4 regions of the Bacillus sp. JJ1566 genome follow, and region 4 is predicted to be linked to each of the others. Evidence: riboswitches for the same ligand, from Rfam matches in the RefSeq annotation. Region 4 holds a riboswitch; each other region holds the start of a gene.

Region 1 (7,668 bases), on a different contig from region 4:
ACCTCTGTATCATCTAATAACAAATAGACATAGCCTTGTGTGGTGAACGAATAAGATACGACTGCCACATACGTAAGCGAATTAGATAAAGACCGAAGAATAGGTAAGGTGGATTGTGGTGTATACGGAATAACAAATCCCAGCGTTTCTATTTTGGGTTTCAGCGGTGTTGGAATCTGGAGCCTTTGGCCAATATATAATTGATTCGGATTTATCCTCGGATTTGCCTGTAATATAGCTTTTATCGTGGTATTAAAACGATTAGCCAGCTGCCAAAGCGTATCTCCTGCTTTGACCAGATAAGGTCTTATCTGAACAATCGCTTCATCCGGAATGTAAAGCGCAAGACCAGGTATAATGGCATTTGCAGAAGGCAAGCCATTCACTTCTACAAGAGCAGAAACCGGAACCTGATATCGATTTGCAATTCGCCATAAGGTATCCCCATTTTGTACAACATGAATCGTCATTAGTTTTCACCCCCTTGTTCCTAGTTTATGGACTTGAATTCATTAAATAGTACTTAAAACTTAGGATTCCCATAGAAAATGCAAAGGGATGTTTGTTTAATAAGAAAAAACGATCCTTTTGATTGAAGGATCGTTGCCCGTTACTTTAAGTACAGATCTTCACAGTCTTTTCTAAGCTCTATCATACATATCCAATTTCTTTAAAGTGCTATTCAATTAAATCGCCCGATCGTTTGTTAAATAAGGATTTCAAGGAAAAAGGTGCCTTTATCCTTCTTGAATTAAAGCACCTTTTAGTTTAAGTGTAATTGTCACAACCTTATTAATTAAATAGTTACATCTATTTTTTTTCAATCGCCATACGCAAGTTCGAGATAACTCCAATAAGCAATACTAACGAAACCATTTTTTCAAAAGGTGTTCCAAACAATTGTTGTATAAATCCAAAAGACCAAAGTACAACAAAAAACCAACAAATACCGGTTATTCCTCTTTTGTATTTAAATAGTTTAATTCTACCAACAATCAACGTAAAAACTACTCCAATAATAGAAATAACGATATTTATAACAGATATTGGTAGCTGTTCAGCGAATGATTCAGACCTTCCACCATTAACCCATGTGAATGGAATACTTTTGCTTATAATAAGAAAGTGGATTAAAATAGTCAAAGTGTAAAAAATAATTCCCATAAATACAGCAGTTTTCATATTAATTTTCCTAAGTTTCTCTAAAATAAAATCACCTCATTTTTCTTCCTGTTTCAATTTTATTAATCCAGTAATATAATATTCCTATATCTCTTATCATCTGACAAGTAACTGAAAGTAAGATTTCAAAGAGTTATCAAAAATCACCATTATTCTTAAACAGCTACAAAAAAAGGCACTTCCCCTCCTTTAAGGAAAGCACCATTAAGTGGAATATATAGATGGAAAACCTAGCCAGCAATTCCTCTTGCTAACACTAGGAAAAATACAAAAACCAAGACTCCTCCATTTAATAAACCACCCACTATTCCTGACAACCAATTCTTTGATAGCACCGCAAATACAATACCCAATAGCGAAAGTGTCCCTAGAATGATAATAGCCATCATCAAATTCGCATTAGGTCCTCTTAAAATTAAAAATGAAATAATACTGCCAATAACCATTAGAAAAGAAAAAAATCCTAACTTATTCATCTCATCCCCCCTATAATTTACTTTCAAATTTTACTTTAATAGAAATTGTATAGCCATTCTTATTCAACAATCCTGCCCCGGTAGTTAAATAACTTCAACAAAAAGGTGCGTTATCCTTCTTGGAACAACGCACTAGATAGCAATAACTCTTTAAGCGAAAGGGAAATTATCATTATTGCCATTGCTGTAATACAAATAGCAAAAGGGGATTTCTTGTTTTCTTTGAACGCCTGGATTCCCACAATAATTAGATTTAATGACATTAAAATAAAAGCTATATGTAGTAACCAATAATATTTATCATTAGTTAATGCGAATATTGCTAATAAAGCAGCTGGTATAACTATAATAACTCTTCATTTTTTTATATTATGTCATCCCCTTTTAATACTTTAAAACAACTCTTCATAAGATAAACTTTACCATAATAACCCAATTAAAATCTGTACCAATCTGCTTCATTAATTAAATAAGGGCAATCACTATTTTAAGTAAAGCACACGTTCGTGAAAATTAGCCTTCGAGTAATTGCATATAATATACTATTTTACCATTCTCCGTTTCTACTACGATTATTCCAGTATCCCCTTCATTCGTATCATACAAGGTGGTTCCCTTTGGTAACTTTGTAGCTGAGAAATTGGTAAAGAACAGAATAGAATTTGTTACTTTTTTGATTTCCCCAATTTCTTTTCCTTTTTGAAATTTACTCTTATCTTTCAAACCATTCAAGATCAGTGACATTACTGTACATAAAACCATTATATTTTAAGACATCCGCATCATCATTCTGTTTTAGAACATCTCTCGCAGTTACTTTACCACCATCAGCACTACAACTAACAAGCAAAATAAGAGAAGCAAGCGTAATTAACCATAAAAAAAGTGATTTTTTCATCACATCCCCCTTTTACAAATAGACGGTGATTACCTATCAAAAGTTTCTACTTCAATTAACTGCCTTCTCTAGTACTTCATTAAATTTTCCACTGAATGCACTGCTTGTATATACTCACGGAGTTTGTCTCCATCAAAGTTGTTTAGTTCACTCATTGGAATAACCTAACATTATTCTTTTCTTTGTCTAACCTGTCATAAAGGCGAGGAAGAATACTATATTTTGAATCCTGAGGATGCGTTCTGCCCAAAATGCGTCTCAGCTGAAGAAGTTGTAATTGCGTTCTTACTCTCTGCTCAAGCAACTTCATTAACCTATCTGTCATACCAATTGATAGTGGACAATCTTGTAACTATTTATGGAACCTGTCAGGGTTATTCATTTGACGGTACTTAATCTTTGTAGTTATACTATATATAATTCAATATGGTTATCAAGAGTGAACGAGAGTCCTGGCTCAATGACTTCACAGCAACCTGCCAATAGGTAAGGTGCTCCAACCAGCAAAGCAGTGCTTTGAATGATGACGATCGGCCTAGGCTCTTTGTTGCGTTCATATGCAATGAAGAGCCTTTTTCATTGCCTTCACTCTCGTACCCTATTGATTTAAAGTTTAGGAGGAAAAAAGATGAATACTTCAGGATTTATAAGAGGAATGATTTCAAAAAATATGGAGGGAGAGAAATTTTTGATTCATGTTGCAACTTGCATTGAGCAAGAGCTACAGGAAAGGGATCCCGATTTTAAAGTGATAGTCATGAAGCTCAAAAACTATGAATTGTTTGTTACAGGTAAACAAGAATCTCTCCAACTTACCATTACTGAAACAGAGTTAACAGCACTTCAACAAAGAGGTCCGTATGCTCTAGATAGAAAAATTTGGAGGGATCTAGAGCAACAAGGCCTTCAGATCATACATGGTTCTGGAAATTATTTAGGATATGTATTTATGGAAAGGTAAGATATGTAGAAATTTTTTGGCCAGAACCCAAGCACAGTAATGCTTTAATGTGCTGGGGGTCAGGCCATGATCATTCAGCCAGTAATTAAACAAAAAATACGTTCATACGCTTCATAAATTTTATTTGCTTCTTTAGGTTGTTTGAACTCATCTCGATATTGACCGACAAACAAATCTAATTCGCGAAAATCAATAAAAATATTTACCAAAGCTTTTGGAATTTCCTCCCACGAATAAATCTCGTCAATATTATCGGATAATTCCTGATAGATTCTTTCAAATTGTTGTTCATCTATTCCCTTACCATTTTGAAGTTTATTAAAAAAATTTCCGTTTTCGTTGATTTTCTCAATCAACCTGCCAATCACTCTGGCTTTTTCGGGTTCTATTTCACCCTTATCTTTCGTACATCTTTGAATCAGCCTTTTGGTATTTTCGGCTGCTTGCTTTATCCGGACTGATTCTTCATCACCATATATTAATGAAAAGTTGTACAGTTCATCGTATAGTCCAACTAAAGTATGGACGACTTCTCCCGGAATACTTGAACGACTCTCCCATTCATCCGCACAGACGGCGAGTGCCTTCACTAATCTTTCATACTCCTTTTCTTGGAAACCATTTCCCATTCGCAGCTCTACGAGTAAATTTATTTCTGACTGTTCAAAGACGTCTATGATCTCTTTGTCTCTCACAATCTCACTCTCCTCTGAAAAGGTCTTGGAAAAACGAGGGGACGGTTACCACGTTTCAAGGTGAACGTTAGGTCGATTTATTTTTTAACTATTGGTATATAAATATCAAAATGCGGATCACTAGTGGCGCGTTCCACTGGACAATGTTCATGTTTTATTGGCATATATGGATCATAGTAAACTACACCTGGTTCCCTATATGCGGTATAGTCACTATCAAATAACCATTCATGTAAATCCGTATAAGTCTTTTGTATATCCTCCCCTTTGTGATGTGCTGTCTTCACATAGGTCATTTGAGGCACCTTTATTTCAATCATCCCATCAGGAATTTCCTGGCTATCACTTACTTCATATACTGCATAATGCACGAACCCATTTTCAACTACATGATAAGATAGTCCTAATTGTACATGAGGGTTCACCTTGTCATCTAACTCATTGGAACGTTCTTCCATTTGCCGAATGACGTTTTTTAAATTAGGTACAATCTCAGAGAATGTCCCCTCCCATTTTAATCCTACTGCCCGATACCCAGGTAATGTAATAATTTCATAGCTCACTTTATTTCCTCCTTCTCCAAAAAAGTCTCATAAGTTTACAGCTTTCAATAACTTTAGTGCCAATCTACTAATTATTGTAACATCTTCAATAACCCAATACACATTGTAAAAACGGGGACGGTTCCAGCATTTTAAAGTGATCGTTTGAACCGCTCCACTGTTCTCAGGGCAGTTTTTATGGCAGAAAAACTAGTCCCAGTTCAAACAGTCATTCTTTCTCAACAAGCTTTGTACGGTAATTAAAAACAACTCAAGCTTCCCGTTTATTTTTTTAAATTGATTCTGTAAAATGGCCAAATGAAACCTTGATAAAAAACGATTTCAAAGCTGTTTAAAGACTTTTTCACTTCATTTTGAATGAATGATTAGTTTCTCCACTTAGTCTAGAGCACATATTGGGAATTAAGGTTGGCCACATTAAAATGAATGTTTTAGCCAAAAAATGAGTCTGACTTACCCATGAATAGTTCTCTTTCGCCTGTACAAAATAAGTTATTAACGATAACATTTGTCAACCAATTATTCATAATAGGATGTGATTATTGTTAAAAAGGTAAGAATTCTACTTTTAAGCTTAATTATTATCCAGTTAACCCTCATCATTTTCAGATGGGAAAAAGGCCCAGAACAACAAGATGGAAATTTGAAGATTGTACATAAACGTGATCGATGGACAGATACAAATTGGATAGAAGCTTATGGTCAAACCCAACATAAACTCTACAGTGGTGAGGAAAGACCGATATTTTCAGAGCAAGAAATTGCTGAGCAATCGAGCCATGTTGCAAATCAAAAGGAGTTTGTTGAACGAAGAGAAATTGATAGACAACGAGAAATAGAATGGAATGAAAATCAAGAAAAGGTAAGAAAAGACTTTGAGACTTCAATTGAAACAATTGAAACCATTATAAATGAATATTATCATTCAATCTCTAATCCCATAGAAAAAGATTATTTTAGTATAAAAGCAAATTCCGCACTACACTTTTATAATATCTGCAGTGAAGATGCAGTACAGTATGAAATAAAAGATCTTGTAGATAAAAAGATTGATTCCGAAAGTCTAGAAGCATATGAGACGTATTGCAAAAATCGATTTACATTTGATTACGACCAAGATACGTCGATTGATAAAGATATTGAAGCACAAGCATTACAAATTTTAAATAAAGCAGCATGGCAAAAGAGGGAACAGCTTACTAAAAGTACTTATATGATATTAACCATTCTATTTTTATTTCTTATTGTCAGTGCATTATTTAAAAAGCGAAAAACCTAAGCGTATACACCCCCATCTCTTCCAAACCTTCAAAATAGAGTAATTTTCAATCTTGTGATATTATTGCGATATTAATGGGGGGAGTGTTGTTTTATGGAAAGTAGAATTCCAGAGGTTACGTTAAATGATGGCTTACATATTCCTGTGATTGGCTTTGGTACATACCCGCTTAAAGGAAATGATGGAGTAAATGCTATCGTTAGTGCAATTCATAATGGCTATCGTCTGATTGACTCAGCTTATAATTACGAAAACGAAGGAGCGGTAGGAGAAGCTGTTCGCCGTAGTTCTGTACCAAGACAAGAATTACTCATTACTTCCAAACTTCCTGGTCGCTATCACGAATACAACAAGGCAAAAGTAACTATTCAAGAATCGCTTTATCGAGCTAACCTTGATTATTATGATCTATACCTCATTCATTGGCCGAACCCTAGCAAAGATACATATGTAGAAGCTTGGCAGGCTTTGATTGATGCTAAAAAATGGGGACTTATTCGTTCAATAGGGGTTTGTAATTTCTTACCTGAACACTTAGACCGTTTGGAAAAAGAGACCGGTGTCAAACCATGCATTAACCAAATTGAGTTACATCCATTTTTTAACCAAGCTGAACAAAGAAAATATCATGAAGAAAAAAATATTGCGACAGAATCTTGGAGCCCATTTACTCGTGGAATTAAAGACTTAGACAACGAAACACTTCAAACGATCGCTGCAAATCATAATAAAACGATTCCACAAATCGTTTTACGTTGGCATTATCAGCTTGGAGCGATTTCAATTCCTAAGTCAGCATCACCAGTCCGCCAGTTAGAGAACCTTTCTATTTTTGACTTCTCATTGGACGATGCAGAAATGGCTATGATTTCAGCCTTAAGCCAGCCAGATGGAAGAATTGCCAATCAGGATCCTGCTGTTTATGAGGAATTTTAATTCGATTACTAGCACTTTTCACCTAATAAAAAAGGCCAGAACCCCGACACGGCAAAATACTACCGCACTGGGGCTCTGGCACCAATATTTTATTAATTAAATACTTTATCAACGTTATATTTTGACCGGAGTTTATTAATGATATAGGTTTCATAAATTTCTCGTTCCATTGGGTCTTCTACGAAGCAAATATCGATTTTATGGACTTCATCTCTGTGCATTTTAATAGGTGATACCGTATCTTCAAAATGTTTTTTAATTCTTTGACGTAGTTTCCGCGCTTTTCCAACAAAAAGAAGCTCATCATTTATATTAAAAAATAAGAAAATGCCACCTTTATCTCTTGGTATGAGATGGAAATCAATAAATCCGTAAATATCCTTGATTACTGGTTCATTTTCTTTCGGAACTTGTTTCCGTTCTGTAATCGTAAGATCTGGAGTAGGTATGGTAATTTTTATCATGTTCAATCACGTCCCTTTTTTGTGTAGAGATAAATGGTATCATATGTAAGAAAGAATTGCGATTTAACAGTTAATTCACGTCCATGCTTCTTTCTTCTGTTCTCTCTACTAGTTTAAATAAAAATCGATAAATTAACCGATATGCTTCCTCTAATGACATCTCCTCTTTGAACCCATTCACATAATTCAAAGCGAAATTCAAGTCCCATAAGCC
Region 2 (7,668 bases), on a different contig from region 4:
TTGGTTTACTCGTGTATATCGCAGGGTGGTATGCTCGAACTCTTAAAACAGTCGAAATTCAAAAGAAAGTGAAAAAAGCTGTTTCAGTAGTACCTCAAAACATGAAAGCTATTAAACTAGCATTAATTGTTCTTGTTCTTTTCGTTTTTGCACGTACGTGGTATATGTCAAGCATCACAAACTTTTACTCATTTTATGTTATCGAAAAATATGGGTATTCCATTTCACAAGCACAGATTTATATTTTCCTATTCTTAGCAACTGGCGCACTAGGCACCTTCTTTGGAGGACCACTTGCTGATAAATTTGGAAAGCGTAACGTTATTATCGCATCCTTATTAGGAACAGCACCGTTAGCCCTAGTATTGCCGTTTGTCGGACCACATGTTGCGATTATACTCGTAACGGTGATTGGTTTCATCCTATTATCAAGCTTCTCGGTTTCGGTTGTGTACGCGCAGGAATTGATGCCAGGTAAAATCGGAATGATGTCAGGTTTAATCGTTGGCCTTGCCTTTGGTATGGGAGCAATCGGTGGCGTTGCAATTGGTTCCATCATTGATGCAATCGGATTGACACCAACCATCATTATGATGGGCTTCCTTCCATTACTCGGATTTGTGGCCTTCTTATTGCCAACCGATCAAAAGTTAAATGTATGGAATAATGCTTGATTGATTATGAAGGACGCTACCTGAGCGTCCTTTTTTGTATGTGATGTTTAGGACTTACTATAATTCTTGTACCTTGTTACATCGAAAAAAAAAAACAATCCACCTTGATGAATTGTTTGAGATCGACCATTTATGATTTGTAGCTGACTTTTTGAAGTGCGAAAAATAACATGACTCTCTTTAAAAACTGACGAAAAAGTGAATGGTTTCGTTCTGCTGCTTCTGCTCGTTGATAGATATTTATAAGTTCATCAAGTTCTTGACTACATTCAATTGTTTCATTACTTGTAAACCCCGTACTATTAGCAACTGTGATCATTTCTTCTCTTTTTCTATTAATTTCGTCTAATAGTATCTGTTTGTAATCTATACTTCTGGTTTCCAAAACTTCCACTCCTTTATTCACTCGTTAGAAGATTCTAACGCGGCATACAACTATCGTATACCAACTCATACTACCTTTGGTGCATTCCCTTAGTTGCTACTCTATGCATTATTACAAAATCTTCTATTTATGTAAATAGATTCGCAAAAATAGACATTTTTTTCTTTAAAAAATTTACAAAATTGTGTACGAAAACGTTCTCATCCCATATTCCATGTTTTTTCGACATTCAAATATACGCAAAATCGACATTTTTTTTGCAATAAAAAACCTATAAGTATTACACCTATAGGTCTACATTTGCTTATTTAATTCGGTCAATATGTGTAACGCGGAATTCCTTCGCTTCCAATTTCCGCTTGATATTCTGAATCTCTCCTTCGCCAAGTGAACCAGGTAGATTTAAAATGATTCTACGGAGATATTTTTCGCCATTATCAAGCGTGAGCATGCCATCTATATTAATATCACGAATGAGAGATACAAGCTCTTTGATTGCCCCTTTATGTTCAATTGTGGCAATTGTTAACGTATATCCTCCTGTTTTCATACCAAAGGAGTCCTCAAGTACATCCATTACATTCGCATGTGTGATGATCCCCTGAAACTCTTTTTCAGCATTCAACACAGCAATAAACGGCAAACGACGAATCGTTAAAAACGTCTTGAAAAAGGAATCCTCCTCGTAAACGAATGCATCCTTGCCTTCAACAAGCTCCGATATATTCGCATGTGCATCTCCATTTTTTTCATATAAGTATTCCAAGATGTCTACTTTATAAATTAACCCATCAAATACCGTTCCATTTTTCGATAGTACCGGCACTGAACGAAATCCTGATTCATTTAAAAGTTGAAGGGCCTGTTGAATGGTAAACTTACCTTCACAATATTTCACATCTGATTTTTGGACAAAATTATAGCGAATTTTCATTTTCCCCACTCCTAATTTTTTTGAAAGAATTTCTTATTACCTTTATTATATGCATCAATAAAAGAGTATTCCAATGAACAAAAATGTAACATATTCGCCTTTATATGTAAAGAATATTGCTAATATTTAGATTAAAAAAGAACTTCATGGTAAAACTCCATAAAGTCCTTTCATACACATTTAGTTTTGAGCGAATTCTGGGTCTTGGACTGGATGCGCCACCCAACCAGCTGGGTCAATAAATAAACGTACAGCAACCACTTCACGGTCATCCATAAGAGTGAAGAAGTGAGGAGTGTCAACAGGTACAGAAATTACATCTCCTGCTTCTAGTTCCACATCGAAGTAGCCAGTGTCGCCACTTCCTTTAATAATGAAAATCCCATGCCCTGCTACGATTGCACGAACTTCATCCTCTGTGTGAACATGCACTTGTTCAAATTTCTTTAAAAGTTCATCTAAATTTGGAGTTGCATCTGATAAAGCAATTACATCCCATTTTTGATATCCATTGCGTTCACCAAGTGATTTGATTTCTTCTTCATAAATGGATAAGATTTGCTCTTTTTGATCATCATTGATTTTGCAGTTTCCTTTTAATTCTTCTGGTAGTTTGCTAGTGTCCCAATGTTCATAAAGAACACCTTGTTCTTGTAAGAATGCAGCAACTTTTTCTTGTCCTTCTAATCTTTCACCTGTGTTACGAAATTTAATATTTGCCATTTTTACACTCCTTAAACTTTATTTTTAAATTCTGATCTGCAAATGGTTTAATGCTAATAGTTTCAAATGATAGCTAAAAAGAAACTCGTATGCCTCTAGATGTTTCTTGGCATCAAAAGCATTTTTAGCCCAGACTGTGATACCGTGATTTCGAATAAGGACTGCACCAAAGTCACTGTTGACATGCTCACTAAAGTTTCGGGCAAGTGTCGGGATATCAGCGTCATTTTTGATGATTGGAATTCGGATTTCAGCATCTTCCTCCCATAATCCAAGCGCCTTAATAATTTCCTGACCTTTAAAAATAACCTCGCCCTTATCGGCATATAGCTCAGAAACGACATTGTTATCAACTGTATGGACATGAAGACTGCAGCCTGCATTTGTTTTGCTATAAATTTCAACATGTAAAAGCGTCTCTGCCGAAGGCTTTAAATGAGTGGGTGCAGCAGGGTATCCGGCCCCATCCACTAATAAAAAATCTTCATCAGTTCTTTTCTTCTTATCCTTTCCACTTGCAGTTACAAGGAAGGTGATCGGTTGATCAGAGACCTTGATTGCTAGATTTCCACTCGTGCCCATGAACCAGTCGCGGCTTGCCAGTTCATCCTTTATATCCGCAAGCTCTGTCCATTGTTTGATATTAAGCATTTTCCGCAACCTCCTTTTTCAAAATCTCAATCACTTCAAAGAAGGAATGGAAGGCTGAATATTCAATCCCCAATTCTTCACATTTTTCAACCAAGAAATCTCTTGCAATTACCTTATTGGCAAGCTTTGCCGCCTGGAGGTCAGTAATCGAATCGCCAATGACGATTTTATAGTCTTCTTGATTTGAGAGTTTACGAATCAAGGTTGGTTTACAGCAGCCGCACTCATTTGTACACCCATCATCACAAGTATATGGCCATAAAATCTTGATTCTCTCATTCGAAAAATCTGATTGATTGCAGTAAATTTGCTCTTTAGCAACTAGGCCATCCAGTAATGGTTCAACAAAAAAGTCAATCCCTCCACTGACGATGTATAGTTGAATTCCTTGTTCTTTCGTGAATGCAACAAACTCTTTAAAGCCATCTCGAATTTCAGCGTGGTTCAGGATATAATCCGTAATCTCTTCCCTCCATTGTGAAGGCAATAGAGAAAACATTTTACTCACACCCTCTTGTATTGGGATTTCCTGTGAAAGCACTTGATCCTTTATTTTCTCCCAACCTGGAGGCGCAAACTTTTTCATAATGGCTATGATGTTGTCGGTATTTGTGATTGTGCCATCAAAATCACAGAAAATAATTGGTTTGTTCATCGCTTATACCTCTTTGTATCCCCATAAATCGATTGCCTGTTTTAGCTCTGGGTTATTTTGAGCAAATTCCACAAGTGTCTTTCCCGAAAGGACTGCATCCACTGCCGTCTGAAACGCTTTTCCGCCACCAATGGCACCGGTTGGATGTCCATGAACACCACCACCTGCATTAATCACACTTTCTTTCCCAAAATCGTTGATAAGCAGTGGCACTAAGCCAGGATGTATGCCCGCTGACGGAACTGGAAATGACGGCTTAAATGATTCATCAGGTTTCGTTAATTCAGTTGCAATCGCCAATGTTTGTTCCCTTTCAAGTGCAACACTTCCATATGGTGAAGGGAACAAGACAAGATCTGCACCTGCATATCGTAATAATTTTCCAAGCAGTAATTGATTTGAAAACCCGTAAAATTCGGACGGTGTTAACGTACCACTTACTGCTGGGTGAGCCATAATCGGAACTGAAATTTCCGGATCCTCTGCTAAGCTTTGAAGAACATCAAGTCCATACGCAAATACATTAAACAATAACAGATCAGCGCCAAGCTTCACTGCCTTCCGTGCTTTTTCCTTTAATTCAAAGGTTCTACCAGTTAAGTTCACTGCGTAAAGAGCGCGATGTCCGGTTTCAGTATAAACTTCCTCAAGCACTTTTTTGCCTTCTGTAATTCGCGCTTCAAACGGAGTTAAAGGATTCTCAAAAAGGATTTCATCATCCTTGATGATATTCACACCACCAAGTGCCTGCTCACGAAGCTGCTCCTTAAGGTATTCAATATCCCTTCCAATTACCCCTTTAAAAATGCTCATCACAAGCGGCCTATCAAATACTCCTAGTTTTTCGCGGATACCATTGATCCCAAATTTTGGCCCTGGAAATGCGGCCTTCACTTCACTTGAAAACTCCAAATCTAGCAACTTTATCTCCCCGTCTAGCGAGAGCTTACCAAAGACAGTTGTTAAAATGGCTGGTAGATCTGGACTAAAATTTGCATATGGGTAGGCAATTTTAATAATGCCTTTTTTAGTTTGTTTCCCTAAATATTGACTTGCCCGATGGTCATCTTCATATTGCCGGGCACTTATGACTTTTCCCTTATGCTTTTTAAGTTGTTCCTGCTCAAGTTTTGGTAATGTCGTCCAAGAACCCACCGTTAATCCAAGTGCAATGCCTTCAGCTTTTTTCACCAAATTATCACTGTTGTCATGTACCAAATATGTAGCAATCACTTCACTCATGTTAAACCCTCATTTCTAAAAATGTTCCGAACAAGAAAAGTTCAAGGAGCCTGCCTATCGGCGACAAGCATAAGAAAAGCGCTGACAGAAGGCGCCTTTTGCCTTCTAGAACATAGAGCCGATGGCGCCTTAAACTAGACATAAAAAACGAAAAACCTCTTCATAAGAAGAGGTTAGCAAACTAACATCTTCTTATCTCTCAGCTCAACGCTGCAAGAATTAGCACCGTGCTTACACCATGTAAGTCGGTTGCCGGGCTTCATTGGGCTAGTCCCTCCACCTGCTCTTAATAAGAAAATAGATTTTATTTTACATGTTGAGTCTCAATTACAGAAAGCTCAACCTTTATTTAATTTTTACGACACTGAATTTAATTAGGATTATGACAGGAATTATTTTTCTTGTCAAACGTTTTTTAATTTTTGCAAATGATTGTTTATTTAAACAGATTCAATTTTTTGATTCGGTTTGCTGCTTCAACTAGTCGGTCTTCATCCGTTAAAAAGCCAACGCGAACATAGCGGTCACCATATTCACCAAAGCCGATTCCTGGCGCGACTGCAACATGGGCTTTTTCAAGTAAAAGATCTGCAAAGCTAACAGATGTATATCCTTCAGGTACTGGTAGCCATGCGAAAAAGGAGCCTGCAGGTGCTTGTACGTCCCAGCCGATGTCTTGAAGTGCACCAATGAAAGCGTTACGTCTTGATTCGTACCTGTCCACTAGTTCCTTTACACAGTCCTGTGACTCGGTTAGTGCTACTGCCGCCGCAGCTTGGATTGGGCTAAACAAACTTACATACATATGGTCTTGAATGAGATTTAGCGCTTCGATTACGCTAGGATTTCCAACCGCAAATCCAACTCTCCACCCTGCCATGTTATATGTCTTTGATAAAGTATAAATTTCAATCCCGATATCCTTGGCCCCGTCCAATTGTAAGAAACTGATTGGTTTTTTACCTTCAAATCCAATTGCACCATATGCAAAATCATGCACTACACAAATATCATGTTCTTTAGCAAAGGAGATTGTATCTTCAAAAAATTCCTTTGTTGCTACGGCCCCGGTTGGGTTATTTGGATAATTTAAAAACATGACCTTGGCTTTTTCAAGCTTTTCTGAATCAATTTGTGAGTAGTCGGGTAAAAAGGCATTTTCCTCTTTCAAAGGCATATACGCCATTTCTGCTCGAGCAAGCTCAACACCAGACCAATAATCGGGGTAACCAGGATCTGGAACCAATGCAACATCACCGGGATTTAACAGACATTGTGGGATCTCAACTAACCCTGCCTTACCGCCAAATAAAACGGCTACCTCTGTTTCTGGATCAAGTTCAACTCCGTATTCACGTTGATAAAATTCTGCTGCTGCTTTCTTTAAAAAAGAATGGCCGCGAAATGGAGAATATTTATGAAATTTCGGCTGATCTGCAGCATCCTTTAAAGCTTCTACGATATGTTGTGGAGTTGGTTGATCAGGATTTCCCTGCCCTAAATTTATGACATCGTGCCCCTGGGCAACGACATTGTTCACCTTTGTAACAAGGGATGCGAAAAACTGTTTTGGTAAATTTTGGAGAATTTTAGATTGTTCAAAATTTTTCATGTGTACACCTTCTTCAAAATACTTGAAATACTAGTCTAATATCATATATTGTTACTTGTAAAGTATCATTTCATAGGGAGGACCCAAATGAATCTAAAAATTGCATGTATTCAGTATGATATTCAATTCGGAAAACCGCAAGATAATTTTGACCTTATTTCTAAAGAAATCGAAAACACAATGACTCAGGATAATCCCGATATTATTGTCCTGCCAGAGCTTTGGACAACGGGATATGACTTAACGAGATTAGATGAAATTGCCGATGATAATGGTGACAAAACGAAAGCATTTATTAAAAACCTAGCAAAACAATACTCTGTTAATATAGTAGCAGGCTCCATTGCCAAAAAGACAGAGCAAGGCGTGACTAACACGATGTTTGTCTTTAATCGTGAAGGAGAAATACTCAGTGAATACAGTAAGCTACACCTCTTCCAGCTCATGGATGAGCATTTGTATTTACAGGCTGGCGAAGCAAAAGGCGATTTTACAATAGAAAATGTGCAATCTGCTGGAGTCATCTGTTACGATATTCGCTTCCCAGAGTGGATTCGCGCACATACAACAAGTGGGGCAGAAATTTTATTCGTGGTAGCGGAATGGCCACTTCCTCGCCTTGAGCATTGGCGAACTCTACTCCTGAGTCGCGCAATTGAAAATCAATGCTATGTCGTTGCTTGTAACTGCGTTGGAAGCAACCCAGATAACGTGTTTGGCGGGCATTCAATGATTATTGATCCTTGGGGAACAATCATCGCCGAAGCAGGTACTGAAAGTACAACATTAGTT
Region 3 (7,668 bases), on a different contig from region 4:
TATTATCAAAAGGTTGCGGAAAACGTATGAAACTAGATCGGATTCTTCCATTTGCACGGAAGCTACTTCAACTGACTATTCATGAAGGGGATTATGCAGTTGATGCAACGATTGGAAATGGCCATGACACAGTAATGCTTGCTTCGTTAGTTGGTGAAAGTGGGCATGTATTCGGCTTTGATATCCAACTTGAAGCGATTGAAAGTACAACTTTACGTCTGAAAGAGCGTGGGTTATTTGAGCGTGTTCGTTTGTTTCATGAAAGCCATAATCAGCTTTTAACCACAATTCCAATCGAAGCCCATGGCAAAATTGCTGGTGCTATCTTTAATTTAGGATATTTACCTGGAGGAAATAAAGATATTGTTACAAAGCCTGATTCCACGATTGAATCGATTGAGCAATTACTATCTCTCATGAAGCCTGAGGGTGTTATCGTACTTGTCGTGTATCACGGTCATGAAGAAGGGGTCGTCGAACGAGATCAACTGATGAAGTATTGTTCAACGCTTGATCAAAACCGAGCCCATGTAATAATGTACCGATTTATGAATCAAATAAACAATCCACCTTTTATCATCGCCATTGAAAAAAGATAGCGCCCAGACTGTTGAAAAACGCTCGTATACTTCGCTGCTTGCCTTGCTCGTTGCGCTCATTCGGCAACTTCTATTCGCGTCTTTGCTCAGCTGCGCGCCTTGTCTGACAAGCGTTTTCAAGTCAGTCTGGAAGAGCTTGTTCAAAGCCTGCCCAAAAATAAAAGATAGAGCCTACACCGCTCTATCTTTTCCTTATCCAAATACATGCTGAAATCTGCGGTAAGCCCGTCCATTCACATAGAAGAAAAAGGATGTCTTTCCACCAAGTCTAATCATTTTCTTTGCAATTTTTAAGACACTTCGCTGTGTTCGAACCTTTTCATCTGATAAGTAGAGGCCTAATAATCCACGATTAATCATTCGATGAAATTTTTCATTTGGCAATCCAGCTGTATGCTTATCTGCTTCTATAATAAAATGCTTTAGGCGATCCACAAGTTCATTTTCATGTGGATAGTAAAAACAGAAATTCAAGTCGCCACCTTGACGATCCTCATCTTGATCGATGAAATAATCAAGTAGGATGTGGAGGCCTTGTATATATGGAAAATACCCATTTCGAACTTTAACCGCAATTTCTTTATTGAATTCCTCATGAAACGCATAAGCAACTAAACAAAAAATGCCTAATGTAGACCCTGAGCAAGCCGAAAATTCATACCATTCCATGTTTGGAAGATGCTCCTGATGACTTTTAAACCAGTTCTCGAGCCTTGGTACACGCTCTTCTACTTTTACATGCTTATGTATTTGCAGATCACAATAATAGCTTGCTAATTCCTGTAAATAATCAGCTATTTTATCATAATGATTCATGTTTTGGAGAACTTCCTGACAGGCTCTAACCAGGCTTTCTAAATAGCCACCATCATCCTGTTCATCACGATGTTGATAATAGTTTTTTGTTGGCTGTCCTGGTCGTAATGCATCTGGCATGGAATCGTGAAGCGAGCGAAAATCGACGGGATCTAATGAGGTACTGCGATCACAAAGATTATCCAAATAGTCACTAATCGTTTGATAAGCAACAATAAAACGGATGCATTCCTCCATTTTCCCTTCTGCTAATAAGGCAAGGATGGCTCCACCTTCACAGTGAAATGTTTTGGAATGAATACTAGCCAAGGCCTGCTTCCGAAGCTCTTCGTTTGGAATCTCCTCCGCTTTCTTTTTCCAAACCGCTAATTCACGATGTACAATCGGAAATACCTCACGATACACTTTCTTCATTAAACTTATTGGTTGTGTAGGTACCATAGATATCACCTCGATTTATGAACATGTTGATTTACGTAAAATATGAAAGTTGATACACTTACCTTATATGATTTTCCAGCGAATATCAAACAATTAGGAAAGGATGTGCATGTTATGATTTATCCATACAAAGGAAAATATCCTGAAATTGCGGACTCTGTATTCATTGCTGACTATGCAACCGTTACGGGTGACGTTAGAATCGGCGAGGACACAAATATATGGTTTAATACCGTTATTCGAGGTGATGTGGCACCGACAATTATCGGAAAAAGAGTGAGCATTCAGGACAACTCAACCTTGCACCAAAGTCCAAACAATCCTTTGATAGTTGAAGATGATGTCACAATTGGACATCAGGTTATCCTACATAGCTCAATTATCCGTAAAAACGCCCTAATAGGGATGGGGACAATTATTCTTGATGGTGCTGAAATTGGTGAAGGTGCTTTTATCGGTGCTGGCAGCCTTGTTCCACAGGGTAAAAAAATCCCTCCGAACACACTTGCCTTTGGAAGGCCTGCAACAGTGATCCGTGAACTTAACGAAGAGGATAAAAAAGACATGGCTAGAATTCGCCGTGAATATGTCGAAAAAGGACAGCATTATAAACAATTACAAAAAGAAAAACTCAAGACGCCCGACTATCGGCGACAAGCACAAGACGAGCGCTGACAGAAGGCGCTTTAAGCCTTCAGAAGCGATTGGCTTGTGACCTCGAGCCGATGGCGCCTTGAGCTAGACACTGAAAACTAAATACGAACAAAAAGCCCGCAAAATTGGCGAGCTTTTTTTATCTTATTTTGCTTGTGATTTAAGTGTTTCTGCTTTGTCAGTACGCTCCCATGGTACATCGAGATCGTTTCTACCAAAGTGACCATATGCAGCAGTTTGCTTATAAATTGGACGACGAAGGTCTAACATCTTAATAATTCCAGCAGGACGTAAATCGAAATTATCACGAACTAGCTCTACAAGAACATCTTCAGATACTGTTCCTGTACCAAAAGTGTCAACAGAAATAGAAACTGGTTGGGCAACACCGATTGCGTATGCAAGCTGTACTTCACATTTATCAGCTAATCCAGCTGCCACAAGGTTTTTCGCAACATAACGAGCAGCATAGGCAGCAGAACGGTCAACCTTAGTTGGATCCTTACCAGAGAATGCGCCACCGCCATGTCTTGCATAACCACCGTACGTATCAACAATGATTTTACGGCCAGTTAAACCAGCATCTCCTTGTGGACCACCAATTACAAAACGGCCAGTTGGGTTAATAAAGTATTTCGTATTTTCATCAATTAGTTCACTTGGAACAACTGGATTGATGACATGTTCTTTAAGATTTCGTTGAATTTGTTCTAGTGAGATTTCCGGATGGTGCTGAGTTGAAATAACAATTGTGTCGATACGAACAGGATTATTGTTCTCATCATACTCAACTGTCACTTGCGTTTTACCATCTGGACGTAAATAAGGAAGAATCTCATCTTTACGAACCTTTGTTAAACGACGTGATAGCTTATGAGCTAATGAAATCGGTAAAGGCATTAACTCTTTTGTTTCATTACAAGCATAACCGAACATTAAGCCTTGGTCACCTGCTCCAATCGCTTCAATTTGCTCGTCTGTCATTTGACCTTCTCGAGCCTCTAACGCTTGGTCTACCCCCATCGCAATGTCTGGAGATTGCTCATCAATCGATGTTAATACAGCACATGTTTCGTAGTCAAATCCGTATTTTGCACGAGTATAACCAATCTCTTTAATCGTTTCACGGACAATCTTTGGGATATCTACATATGTAGAGGTTGTAATCTCTCCCGCAACAAGTACAAGACCTGTTGTAACAGAAGTTTCACACGCTACGCGTGCATTTGCATCATTTGCTAAGATGGCATCTAAAATAGAATCTGAAATTTGGTCACAGATTTTATCTGGATGTCCTTCCGTAACAGACTCAGAAGTAAATAAACGGCGTCTAGTTGTCACAAACGCTTCCTCCTTTTTCGATTCAGAATTCAATTATACTCAAATTCTGACATTCATTGATACGGTACTCATTCCCTTAGTATTGTTACCTTCACGATTTTCTATCCTTATTGACTAGTTATCTGTGATGTACACATATAAACGCTTTAAGTAACATGCTTGAAACCATGAATGTTCTCATTTAAGAAATAAAAAACCTTCCCTACTTATTTGAGGAAAGGTATTATCATTTATCTCGCCTTTCACTCTTATCGATCAAGGTCATGCCTTGCTCAGGTTAGCACCTTATCACTTTTTGTCAAATGAGAGACCTACTTTGTATAGGTTCCACAAAAACTTATTTGATATATAAGAAAAGTGATGGTTGCCGGGTTTCATTGGGCCTGTCCCTCCGCCAGCTCGGGATAAGAGAGTATCCGTTCAATGAATTATCATAACGCAGTAAACCTTTTCATGTCAATATAATTTCAAAAAAATCATATCGAAGTATGTCCACTTTTTTCACGAAACAGACAATCTTCGAAAATGGAAGTATTATAAAGGACTATTTTTGAATATGTACGCACTTTTTAAGATATATTACGTAAAATACGTTTAATAGTATAGACTATTTTTTTCAATGTGTTATACTAATTGTAAAATTTGATTATATAAAAAATGATAAAGGATGGTTTTACATGAATTCAGTTGAAGTTTCAAATGAGCAGCTATTGGAATTAGTGAATGGAAAAAACGTACTTCATAATCTATCTGTTCCTATTTTAGTTGAAAAAGTACTCGCAAGACAAGAGGGAATCCTTACTTCGACTGGGGCTGTATGTGCAACAACAGGGAAATACACAGGAAGATCACCAGAAGACAAATACATCGTAGAAGAAGCATCTATTAAAGATAGAATTGACTGGGGTAAGGTGAACAAACCAATTTCTGAAGCTACATTTGAAAACCTTTACACAAAGGTGCTTTCATACTTGAAAGAAAAAGAAGAAATTTATGTATTCAATGGATATGCAGGTGCCGATAAAAAAGTACGTATGCCCATCCAAGTGATTAACGAATATGCTTGGCATAATTTATTTTCCCAACAAATGTTTGTTCGACCAACTGAAGAGGATTTAAAAACACATCAACCTGAATTCACAGTCATATGCGCACCAAATTTCAAAGCAGACCCTGAAGTAGATGGCACACGCTCCGAAACCTTCATCATTATTTCCTTCGAAAAACGAACAGTTTTAATAGGAGGAACTGAGTATGCTGGTGAGATTAAAAAATCGATTTTCTCTGTAATGAACTATGTACTGCCTGAGCAAAATATTCTCTCCATGCACTGCTCCGCTAACGTAGGTCAAGAAGGAGATGTTGCACTTTTCTTTGGTCTGTCTGGAACAGGCAAAACAACTCTTTCTGCCGATCCAAAACGTCGACTAATTGGAGATGATGAGCACGGTTGGGCTAGCTCTGGCGTGTTTAATATAGAAGGTGGCTGCTATGCTAAAACCATCAATCTTTCGCGTGAGAAGGAGCCACAAATTTTTGATGCTATTCGCTTCGGCTCTGTTTTAGAAAATGTAATAGTAGATGAAGAATCAAGAATTGCAGATTATGATGACAATGCATTGACTGAAAACACAAGAGCAGCATACCAAATTGACAATATTGATAATATTATTGTACCAAGTATTGCGGGTCATCCGAACACAATTGTATTCCTAACAGCAGATGCTTTCGGTGTTCTCCCTCCAATTAGTAAACTAACAAAAGAACAAGCCATGTATCATTTCTTAAGTGGCTACACAAGTAAGCTTGCAGGAACAGAGCGTGGTGTAACAGCACCAGAAGCAACATTCTCAACCTGCTTTGGCTCTCCTTTCCTTCCACTGGCTGCAACTGAGTATGCAGAAATGCTAGGAAGAAAGATTGACGAGCATAATGTTCAAGTGTTTTTAGTAAATACTGGCTGGACTGGTGGAGAGTATGGTGTGGGGAACCGCATGAAGCTGTCATACACAAGAGCAATGGTTCAAGCAGCTTTAGAAGGTGAACTTACTCATGCAGAAACGGTGAAAAATGATATTTTCGGCTTAGAAATTCCAATTCACATTCCGGGTGTTCCTGATGATGTGCTTCAGCCAGCAAAAACATGGGCAGATCAAAGTACGTACTATGTTAAAGCAAAAGAATTGGCTGTAAAATTCAAAGAAAACTTCAAAAAATTCTCCAATGTTCCAAAGGAAATTGAATTATTGGGCGGACCAAGAATATAAACTGCATAAAGCAAAAAAGCTCGAGAAAAATCAAACCTCGAGCTTTTTCGTATTCGACTCCCTCGTTTTCATCCATTCCGTTAACCGTCTAACTGTTTCCCGATTATCATGGGGTGGAAAAAAATGAGTGTATTGTGGAAAATACCAGCTTTCTATCTGTTTTCCAAGCTCCCTAACTCTTTTTTCAAGTCGATATGCATGTTCGACAGATACATTTTCATCCTTTTCACCATGAATAATAAGTAAGGGGATTTCAAGCTTTTCAATTTCATATAAAGGTGTTCTCCATTTATATCGTTCTGGATATTTAGTTGGAGTTCCTCCGATAACCCGCTTTAGCATCCTCCTCATATCATTGCGCTCCACATATGTTAAGCTCAAATCACTTACTCCAGCCCATGAGACGACCGAACAAACCTGGGGTTGATGAATGGCTGTAAGAAGAGCCATCACTCCTCCTCGTGAGAAGCCAAAGACATGGATCCGAGTTGGGTTTACCTTTTCATGTTCCTCTAATACTTTAACTGCAGAGAACGCATCATATCTGTCATGTCCGCCAAAATCCTCGTTCCCCTCTCCCCCTTGATTTCCTCGATAAAAAGGAGCCATCACTACAAAGCCTTCTGAGGCAAATTGAATGATCCGACCAATTCGAACCTTTCCTACATTTTTAATCCCACCGCGCAAATATAAAAAGCCGTCATACAATCCGTCTTCCTTTGGTTCAGCAAGATAGCCTTTAATTTTTAATCCTTTACTCCAATATGTAATTAAATAAAGATTGATTGCTGGATTAGGAGACGGAAATCTTTGCTTTTCGATAATTGTGCCATCCTCCATTTTATCCATCCTCTCTACATCATTATTTTCGAAAACCTTTTAAAAATCCACTTATAAAAACTAAAAATAGGCATTCACACATTTTTGTCACGTTTCATAATCTATCTTAGAAATGACTATAGCCGACAGAATATCTGTCAAGGAGGTATGAATACATGCGCCGTTTTTTAGCTAGCCTGTTTGCATTACTGCTTATTATCCCATTAGCCGCTTGTAATAATGACCAGGTTCAAAAAATCCGAATTGCCGAGGTAACCCGTTCTGTGTTTTACGCACCTCAGTATGTAGCAATTACAGAAGGATTTTTTGAAGAAGAGGGCTTAGAGATTGAATTAACAACCGTTCCTGGTGGAGATAAAACCATGACTGCTTTAATTTCCGGAGGTGCTGATGTAGCGTTAGTAGGCTCTGAAACATCCATTTATGTGGAAGCACAAGGCTCAACCGACCCGGTTATTAACTTCGCGGCCCTTACACAAACGGACGGTACGTTTTTAGTGGCAAGAGAAAATATTCAAAACTTTAGTTGGGACCAAGTTAAAGATAGTACATTCCTTGGCCAACGTAAAGGCGGTATGCCACAAATGGTTGGGGAATTTGTATTAAAGAAGAATGATATTGATCCACATGGCGATTTAAATCTAATCCAAAACATTGATTTTGCAAATATTTCAAGTGCTTTTGCTTCAGGCACAGGTGAATTTGTCCAA
Region 4 (7,668 bases):
CAATCTCTACAGCTTTATTGAATAAAATTGCACGAAATGAATGGATAGACACGGTTCGAAAACGAAGCAAAGAGTCTCTTGAAGCTATTCCTGATGATGGATATGATGAATTCGGACAAATTGAAGAGCGCTTTGAGGCTGTACAACTGCTTATAAATAAGTTGACACCAAAGCAAGCTGTGATATTTGTCTTAAAAGAAGGGTTTCAATTTCAAATATCTGAAATAGCTGAACTATTAAATACAAATGAGACTGCTGTTAAAGCCGCCATTTATCGTGCAAAACAGAGAATGGAGAAGAAAGAAAGAAACCCACTTATTGAGCAATATTGGTCAGAGGAAGATCGCGAGCAAATCCAAAAAGCACTTCATGAATCTTTTAACACTCAAGATCCATCTATATTAATCAGGACTATACCTTCTATCCACTCATTATCGAAAAATACAAATCCGACATGTTCTATGCAAAAATCACGTCTCTATAAGCTTCCTTCAAGCACTGTCTCTATGGCTGCATAATAAAATGCAAGCGAATAAGGAGGATAACAAAATGAATACAGTCCCATATGTTATCGAACAATCAAGTCGAGGGGAACGCTCATATGATATTTACTCGAGGTTATTAAAAGATCGGATTATCATGATCGGTGATGAAATAAATGATGCTGTTGCCAATAGTATAGTTGCTCAGCTATTATTTTTAGCTGCGGATGACCCTGATAAAGATATTTCTCTTTATATCAACAGTCCTGGTGGCTCAACATCTGCTGGTTTTGCCATTTTTGATACGATGCAATATATTAAACCGGATGTTAGGACCATTTGTACAGGAATGGCTGCATCCTTTGGTGCTATGCTTTTGCTTGCCGGAACAAAAGGAAAAAGACTCGCCCTCCCAAACAGTGAAATTATGATACATCAACCCTTAGGTGGGGCGCGGGGTCAAGCAACTGAAATCGAAATTTCTGCAAAACGAATCCTTAAGCTTCGAGAACATATCAATCAAATCATTTCAGAACGTACTGGCCAACCAGTTGAAAAGGTAGCAAAAGATTCCGATCGTGACTATTACATGAGTGCGGAAGAGGCAAAGGAATATGGGATTATTGATGAAATAATTAAATAGATCATTTCTATCAAAAAAAGCGAACACCCATCAAGTAGTGTTCGCTTTCCTTCTTATCCCCAAATTTCTTTTGAAATATCAACAATATACTTCAATTTCGCCCATTGCTCTTCTTCCGTTAAAATATTGCCATGATGAGTTGAAGCAAAGCCACATTGTGGACTGATACATAAGTTTTCAAGTGGTACAAATTGTGATGCTTCTTTTATGCGTGCGATAATGTTTTCTTTCGATTCTAATTCTCCACGCTTTGATGTAAATACACCAAGAACAACTCGAGGACCTTCATTTGGAACATACTCAAGTGGCGTAAAATCTCCTGAACGATCGTCATCATATTCTAGGAAAAACCCATTAACTTTTTCTTTCGCAAAAAGGGTAGGGGCAATTTTTGCATAGCTGCCTTCGAATGCCCAGTTAGAGCGATAGTTTCCACGGCAAAGATGTGTTGTGATGGTTAAATCCTCTGGTTTCCCTTCTAGCACTCCATTTGCAACCTTCAATGCTAATTCAATTAATTCCTCACGAGTAGAACCACTATCATTAAATGGGATTTCTGGTGCATTCAGACCTGCTATGTACACATCGTCTAGTTGTAGGTAACGACAGCCTGCTTCGTAAAATGCTGTTATGGCATCGCGATATGTTTGAATAATATCATTTGCATACTCCTCAAGGTCCGGATAGATATCCTTGTTGCGAATACCCGCATTAAATAGTTGGTTTGGACTTGGAATTGTTTGTTTCGCAACGGCACGGTCACCTACAATTTCTTTAAATTCAATGAAATCTTTAATATGTGGATGGTCTTGGTTAAATGAAATTTTCCCAATAACTCGCACATCATAGCGTTCTGTTTCCTCACCCTTGAATTTAAAGCCATGATCCGGAACGTAGCCCTCAACTCCATTTAAATGCTCTAAGAAATCTGTATGCCAAAATCTACGACGAAACTCACCATCTGTGACCGCTTGTAAGCCAACTTCGATTTGTTTATCAACAACCTTTTTAATTTCTTCTGTTTCAATTGAATGAAGTTCCTGTGCAGTAATTGCTCCTGCTTGAAAATCCTTTCTTGCTTGATGAATTCTCTCTGGACGTAATAAACTTCCTACATGGTCTGCACGAAATGGTGCTTTAACTATTGTTTTTGTTGTCATTTTATTGTATCTCCCGTCTATTATTATCTTACTTTCAAAATTTGTTTTTGGGACAAGGGACCTGTCTCCCTGTCCCACCTATGGCAAAATGGCAAATGAGCGTACTGGGAATCCGGATCCTTTTTCGGGTTTTGGACAGATATTAAAAATAACAGCTCCTTTTGCTGGTACCTTATCAAGGTTAGTTAATAATTCGACTTGAAATGTATCCTGCTCTAGAACGTAGTACTCTCCAATTAGTGACCCATTTTTTCGATAATCAATCGCTGCGTCTGTATCAAATGTTTCATGGCCAACAGCTTTAATCTTTCTTTCCTCAAATAAAAATTTTAAGGCCTCAATTCCCCAACCTGGAGCATGACTATTCCCATCAGAATCCTTATTTTCAAATGCTGCTTTGTTTGGCCAACGCTTGCTCCAGTCCGTTCTTAATGCCACAAATGTACCGGCTTCAATTTCACCATGTTCTTCTTCAAATTTTAGAATATCATCAACACTTAAAATGAAATCATGATTTTCTTCTGCTTCCTTTGACTTATCAATCACAGCAAGGGGTAGAACGAGTTCCTTTAACTCTAGTTCATCCAAATATCGTTGGTTAGGAACGAAATGGATTGGCGCATCAATATGGGTTCCGTACTGACCTGGGAATGTAAAGCTTTGTGCAAAAAAGCCGTCCTCATGGGTAAAAAGTGTCTTAAATTCAGCATCGTTAAACGCTGAAAAATGGGGAGAGTCTGGTCCAAATGTATGTGTAAGATCAACCCACTCTTTACTTTTCAGAATTTCAAATGCTTTTAATAATTCATTTTCTGTTCGTACCGTTGACATACAATCACCTCATTAACTTATTTGAAATGTAAAAAACCCTCTTCTTGAAAATAAGAAGAGGGTTGGATAGGCAAATGAAAAATCCGCTCTTCTTATCTTCTAGCATCATGCTACTGGAATTGGCACAGTACTTTAAAAGTCTGTTGCCGAGGTATCGTAGGGCCAGTCCCTCCACCTCTCTGGATAAGAAAATTTCGAAATATTAAATTATATATTAAACATTAGACCAAAAAAAATGTATTGTCAACAACAATGTTATAAATAAACTTCTATGATTTTAGTAATCTTTTCCAATTAATCTCACTAACAAAAGAAGATCCTAATATGAAGACTCCACCTACAATTTGTACAAAACCCATACTTTCATTCAAAATAATCGCAGCCATGATCACGGCGGAAATGGGATCGATATAGCTAAATACTGCGATGGTTTGCGCCTTTAATTTTTTCAACACTGAAAAATATAATAAGTACGCGACCCCTGTATGAATAATTCCCACAATAAATAGTAGAATGATTGATTGTAAACCTAAATCGGAGTAATTCATATTTTGCGATGCCAGGACATAAGGGAACAATACTATCGAAGCAGTTAAAAGCTGCATAATAGTTGTTTCAAAATCGGATAGACTTTTAATAAATTTATTCAGGAGAATCACACTTGTATAAAAAGCGGCAGCCAATAAACCATACATAATGCCAACAGAGTGGTTATAAGCTCCAACAGCCGCTTCGGCCCCAGGATTGACAACCAAAAGTAATCCTAAAAAGGCAAGAGTAATACCTATCCCCTTCATCCATGTCCATTTTTCCTTCAGTAAAAAAGGTGCCAAAATCATCACAAACACTGGTGCAAAATAATAGCTAAGAGTGGCGTTAGCAATGGTTGTATAGCGGAAAGATTCGAATAAAAAAATCCAGTTAAAGCCCAATGCTGCCCCTGATAAAAGCAGAAAGATAAGATTCTTCTTGAACGTTTTGAAAGAAAACTTCTTCTTTACTAGAAAACTAGCAACAATTAAAAACAAACTGCCAAATGCTCCTCTGAACAAAGCAATTTCACTAGAGGATAGATCAATATTCTTCACAAACAAACCAATGCTACCAAAAATCAACATCACAATAATAAAAATAATCTTTGCCTTCATTATCCTTCTCCTAGTGGGTCATGGGGACAATGTCCCTCCGTCCCATTTTAATGCAAAAAACAGAAGACCTCAATAACGAGGTCTTCTGTTTTCATCATATTAGATTGCTTTTTTTACATCATCAGTCTTTTTTTCGTCTTTGCCTGTGTCTAAGAATTGTAGTAACTCCTCAACTTCAGGTGATACAGTAACACCTCTACGCTTGTTGATATAGCCTCCACCAAAGAACACGATTGAAGTTACGATTAATGGGAAAGCCACCTTAACATCAGTAGGGATAATATCGGTTAATTGTGTGATTGCAAACCCAACTACACCCGCTACGATTGAATAAATTGCTACTGCTCCAGTGCTGTGTTTAAATTTAGAGAATAAACCGAAAATCAAAGGTACTGCCATTGGTCCAACTAATGCAGAGAACCATGTGATAACTAGTCCAAGAACGCCACCGAATTGTTCTTGTTTTAGACCAACAATAATTGTAATGATGGTAAACATAATTGTTAAACCACGTGCAATCCAAAGAGATCTTTTATCAACATTTTCTTTCATTTCTTTAAATTTCTTATTTAGAACTGGTAAGATATCACGTTGAACAACTGCTGTTAAAGCGTTGATATCTGATACTGTCATACCCATTGTACTTGCAAACATAGATGCTAAAACTAATCCAACTAAACCAGCTGGTAAGAATGTTGTAGTTAATAATGGATATAATTGTGAAGCTGGGTCACTTAAATCGCTAAAAACAAGTGGTGCTGCTACCATTGGTAAGAAAATTAATAATGGCCATACAAAGTAAAGGATAGCTGAAAGTCTTGCTGCTTTTCTTGAATTTTCGCCATCTGGTGTTGAGATAAATCTTGCTGCAAGGTTCCAGTTACCACCGTTGTAGTCAAAGAATTTAACGAATAAGAACAGGAATACCCATAGTGGAGTATAAGAACCATTAAATGGACTTGCATGACCTTCTGGTAGGTCTCCCCACATTGTGAATACCGAGCCTAACCCTCCAAGGTGGCTGAAAACACCCACAAAAATAACAATACCAGCGATTAATTGTACAATAAATTGAACAAAGTCAGTTATTAAATCAGCCCAAAGTCCGCCAATTGTAACATAAATTAAGGAAACTGCACCTGATAAAATGATACCTAACCAAATTGGAAGTCCAGTGAAACCACTTAATAAAATACCCATAGATGCCCATTTTGCACCGATATCAAGAAGCTTAATTAATACCCCAGTCCATGCTGTAACTTGCTGTGCTGGTAAACCAAAACGAATTGCCATGTATTCAGTTGGTGATTGAATTCCTAACTTTTGACGAAGTCTAGGCCATCTTGGTGCGATAAATTTTGCCCCGATGATTAACCCAATTCCGATTGTAACTGCCCACCAAAAGTAAATCGTAATCCCATATGAATAGGCAATAGCTGCATACGCTACGAACACTACACCACTATGGCCTGATACGTGGTGAGAAACCCCGGAAAGCCACCAAGGTACTTTTCCTCCTCCAACGAAGAAGTCATTCGAGCTTTTATTTGCTCTATAACTAAAAATACCGATTCCAATCATAACAGCGAAAAACGCTCCTAAAACAATCCAATCTAAAGTTGCCATAACTTAATTCATCTCCTACTCTTTTAATCTGTTATTCTAGGACCAAATAATCTTAACGCCTTTAAAGGTTCATTTCCTTCGTTTCGAAGTGTTAAACCGCTTACCTTTGCAGGAATAAAGTATTGATCACCGATGTTAAATAATTGATGATATCCATTTGAAGCAATTGAACCGCTTCCAGAAAGTATATACAGACCAGAAAATACACCATCATTGGTTATTTCCATTTCATTTTCTACTTCTACCTGTGTCATTTTAAAATAAGGTGTCTGTTGATAACCGATTAATTCAATTTCACGATTATTCATGACCTCTCTTAAAATGGAAGGCTTTACAAACCATTTTTCAAGAGTTTCTTCACTTGTATAAGTATCATAATTGAAGCAATCAAACATTTTCTTAAAACCAATTCCTTGGTGACACATAAAATCATCAATTTCAAGTCCTGATGGTGACACCTTTTCAATGCGGATTGTCAAATCAGTCGGTTCTTGAATTTCAACTAACAGACATCCTGAACCTATCGCATGAGGTGTACCTCCCTCGATTAAAAATGTATCTCCAGGCTCTACATAATATTTGTGTAGGCAATCTAACATCCCTTGTATATCCTGGTCATCAAACAACTTTTCCCATTGCTCTTTTGTAACGCCAGGCTTGAAACCAAGGTATACATATGGAGGTTCACCATCAATTTCCCTGCCTCCAATGATGTGCCAGCACTCTGTCTTTCCATAGGCAGAATTGAAAAATTCTTTTGCCTTCTCCCGATTTGGATGGACCTGAACTGTTAAACGTTCACCAGAGTCGATGATTTTTGCAAGAACCCCTGTATTGTTACCGAATTTCTCAAAATGACTCTGTCCCAAAAACTCGGCAGCGTTTTCATCAATGAGACTTTTTAAGGATATATCTAAATCTGTAAGATCCAATTTACTTAAGCCTTCATCAACGATATGTTCACGACCGACATTTCTGGCAGAAACGATTGACATCAACCATTCCTCAGGAAAATGACTATCTTCTTTATTTTCAATCCCGTGTAGCTCTTCGATCAATTTCCCTCCTACATAAGTCCGCCATGCTCTAGACGGTGCTAATTTCAAAGGAAAATCTCCGTTTATCTTGGACTTATTCAAAGCAAATCCCTTCTTTAACTCGAATTTACCGTAGAAAATATTTTTCGTTTTTTACTAGTTTGCAATCGTTAACATACTAGTATATTAGAATACTAGCATTTTTAATTTTATTTTGCAATAGTTTTTTTAAAACGATTTCAAAAGAATGTTTTGGAATTATACTCTCTTTAAAATAAGCATCCTGTTTTAGGTTGTTATTTTATGGAGATAATAAATTAAATGACTACCATGAGGAGGGCTACTATGATTTACATCTACAATGACTATGCTGGGACACATAGTACAGCATTAGCGGCAGCCTACCATTTAAATAAACTACCTACTGATCGAAAGCTAACGAAAGAAGAAATTTTGAATGTTGATTATTTTAATAAACTTACGAAGAAGGATTTCGGAAAAATTATCTTCCACGGCATTGATGAAGATGGTAACCCTGTCTATTCGCTAGGACGAAAAAGAAGCAAGCTGGTCGTTCCCGCTCTTAAACAACTTAGTACAATCCTGCAAGAAAGATATAAACAAACGGAAAAAATCATTTTCTCAAATACATCCCCAACAGTTCCGCTTGCCATGACGATGGGTGGTTTCTTCTCAAGAGGCATCCATATTGATTTCATTGGGGTCCCTCTTCTTGTGATA

The links. A riboswitch is a leader RNA that binds a small molecule or an ion and turns the genes downstream of it on or off. The one in region 4 is predicted to bind S-adenosylmethionine.
Region 1: linked by a shared signal. The riboswitch ahead of V7112_RS22975 (hypothetical protein) and the one ahead of V7112_RS16635 (cyclase family protein) in region 4 are both predicted to bind S-adenosylmethionine.
Region 2: linked by a shared signal. The riboswitch ahead of mtnW (2,3-diketo-5-methylthiopentyl-1-phosphate enolase) and the one ahead of V7112_RS16635 (cyclase family protein) in region 4 are both predicted to bind S-adenosylmethionine.
Region 3: linked by a shared signal. The riboswitch ahead of metK (methionine adenosyltransferase) and the one ahead of V7112_RS16635 (cyclase family protein) in region 4 are both predicted to bind S-adenosylmethionine.

What each region holds. Positions count from the first base shown of each region.
Region 1 covers NZ_JBALOP010000074.1:26,523-34,190, reverse strand. Annotated here, with positions in the region: gene V7112_RS22995 (LysM peptidoglycan-binding domain-containing protein) at 1-470, opposite strand, end outside; gene V7112_RS22990 (hypothetical protein) at 811-1,182, opposite strand; gene V7112_RS22985 (hypothetical protein) at 1,413-1,658, opposite strand; gene V7112_RS22980 (hypothetical protein) at 2,371-2,556, opposite strand; SAM riboswitch class I at 2,984-3,086, shown strand; gene V7112_RS22975 (hypothetical protein) at 3,185-3,517, shown strand; gene V7112_RS22970 (hypothetical protein) at 3,592-4,212, opposite strand; gene V7112_RS22965 (GyrI-like domain-containing protein) at 4,290-4,775, opposite strand; gene V7112_RS22960 (hypothetical protein) at 5,311-6,054, shown strand; gene V7112_RS22955 (aldo/keto reductase) at 6,148-6,990, shown strand; gene V7112_RS22950 (nucleotide excision repair endonuclease) at 7,083-7,454, opposite strand; gene V7112_RS22945 (branched-chain amino acid aminotransferase) at 7,525-7,668, opposite strand, start outside.
Region 2 covers NZ_JBALOP010000057.1:2,083-9,750, forward strand. Annotated here, with positions in the region: gene V7112_RS20265 (MFS transporter) at 1-674, shown strand, start outside; gene V7112_RS20270 (aspartyl-phosphate phosphatase Spo0E family protein) at 805-1,059, opposite strand; gene cbpA (cyclic di-AMP binding protein CbpA) at 1,364-1,993, opposite strand; gene V7112_RS20280 (1,2-dihydroxy-3-keto-5-methylthiopentene dioxygenase) at 2,174-2,716, opposite strand; gene V7112_RS20285 (methylthioribulose 1-phosphate dehydratase) at 2,741-3,367, opposite strand; gene V7112_RS20290 (2-hydroxy-3-keto-5-methylthiopentenyl-1-phosphate phosphatase) at 3,360-4,022, opposite strand; gene mtnW (2,3-diketo-5-methylthiopentyl-1-phosphate enolase) at 4,026-5,264, opposite strand; SAM riboswitch class I at 5,454-5,560, opposite strand; gene V7112_RS20300 (pyridoxal phosphate-dependent aminotransferase) at 5,701-6,876, opposite strand; gene V7112_RS20305 (carbon-nitrogen family hydrolase) at 6,964-7,668, shown strand, end outside.
Region 3 covers NZ_JBALOP010000023.1:17,612-25,279, forward strand. Annotated here, with positions in the region: gene V7112_RS10200 (TIGR01212 family radical SAM protein) at 1-30, shown strand, start outside; gene V7112_RS10205 (class I SAM-dependent methyltransferase) at 27-599, shown strand; gene V7112_RS10210 (tetraprenyl-beta-curcumene synthase family protein) at 792-1,856, opposite strand; gene V7112_RS10215 (gamma carbonic anhydrase) at 1,971-2,531, shown strand; gene metK (methionine adenosyltransferase) at 2,655-3,851, opposite strand; SAM riboswitch class I at 4,097-4,262, opposite strand; gene pckA (phosphoenolpyruvate carboxykinase (ATP)) at 4,529-6,118, shown strand; gene V7112_RS10230 (alpha/beta hydrolase family protein) at 6,149-6,958, opposite strand; gene V7112_RS10235 (ABC transporter substrate-binding protein) at 7,114-7,668, shown strand, end outside.
Region 4 covers NZ_JBALOP010000043.1:19,268-26,935, forward strand. Annotated here, with positions in the region: gene V7112_RS16620 (sigma-70 family RNA polymerase sigma factor) at 1-518, shown strand, start outside; gene clpP (ATP-dependent Clp endopeptidase proteolytic subunit ClpP) at 523-1,125, shown strand; gene V7112_RS16630 (5-methyltetrahydropteroyltriglutamate--homocysteine S-methyltransferase) at 1,179-2,285, opposite strand; gene V7112_RS16635 (cyclase family protein) at 2,364-3,116, opposite strand; SAM riboswitch class I at 3,206-3,306, opposite strand; gene V7112_RS16640 (DMT family transporter) at 3,386-4,264, opposite strand; gene V7112_RS16645 (sodium:solute symporter family protein) at 4,364-5,890, opposite strand; gene V7112_RS16650 (type I phosphomannose isomerase catalytic subunit) at 5,914-6,948, opposite strand; gene V7112_RS16655 (DUF3189 family protein) at 7,273-7,668, shown strand, end outside.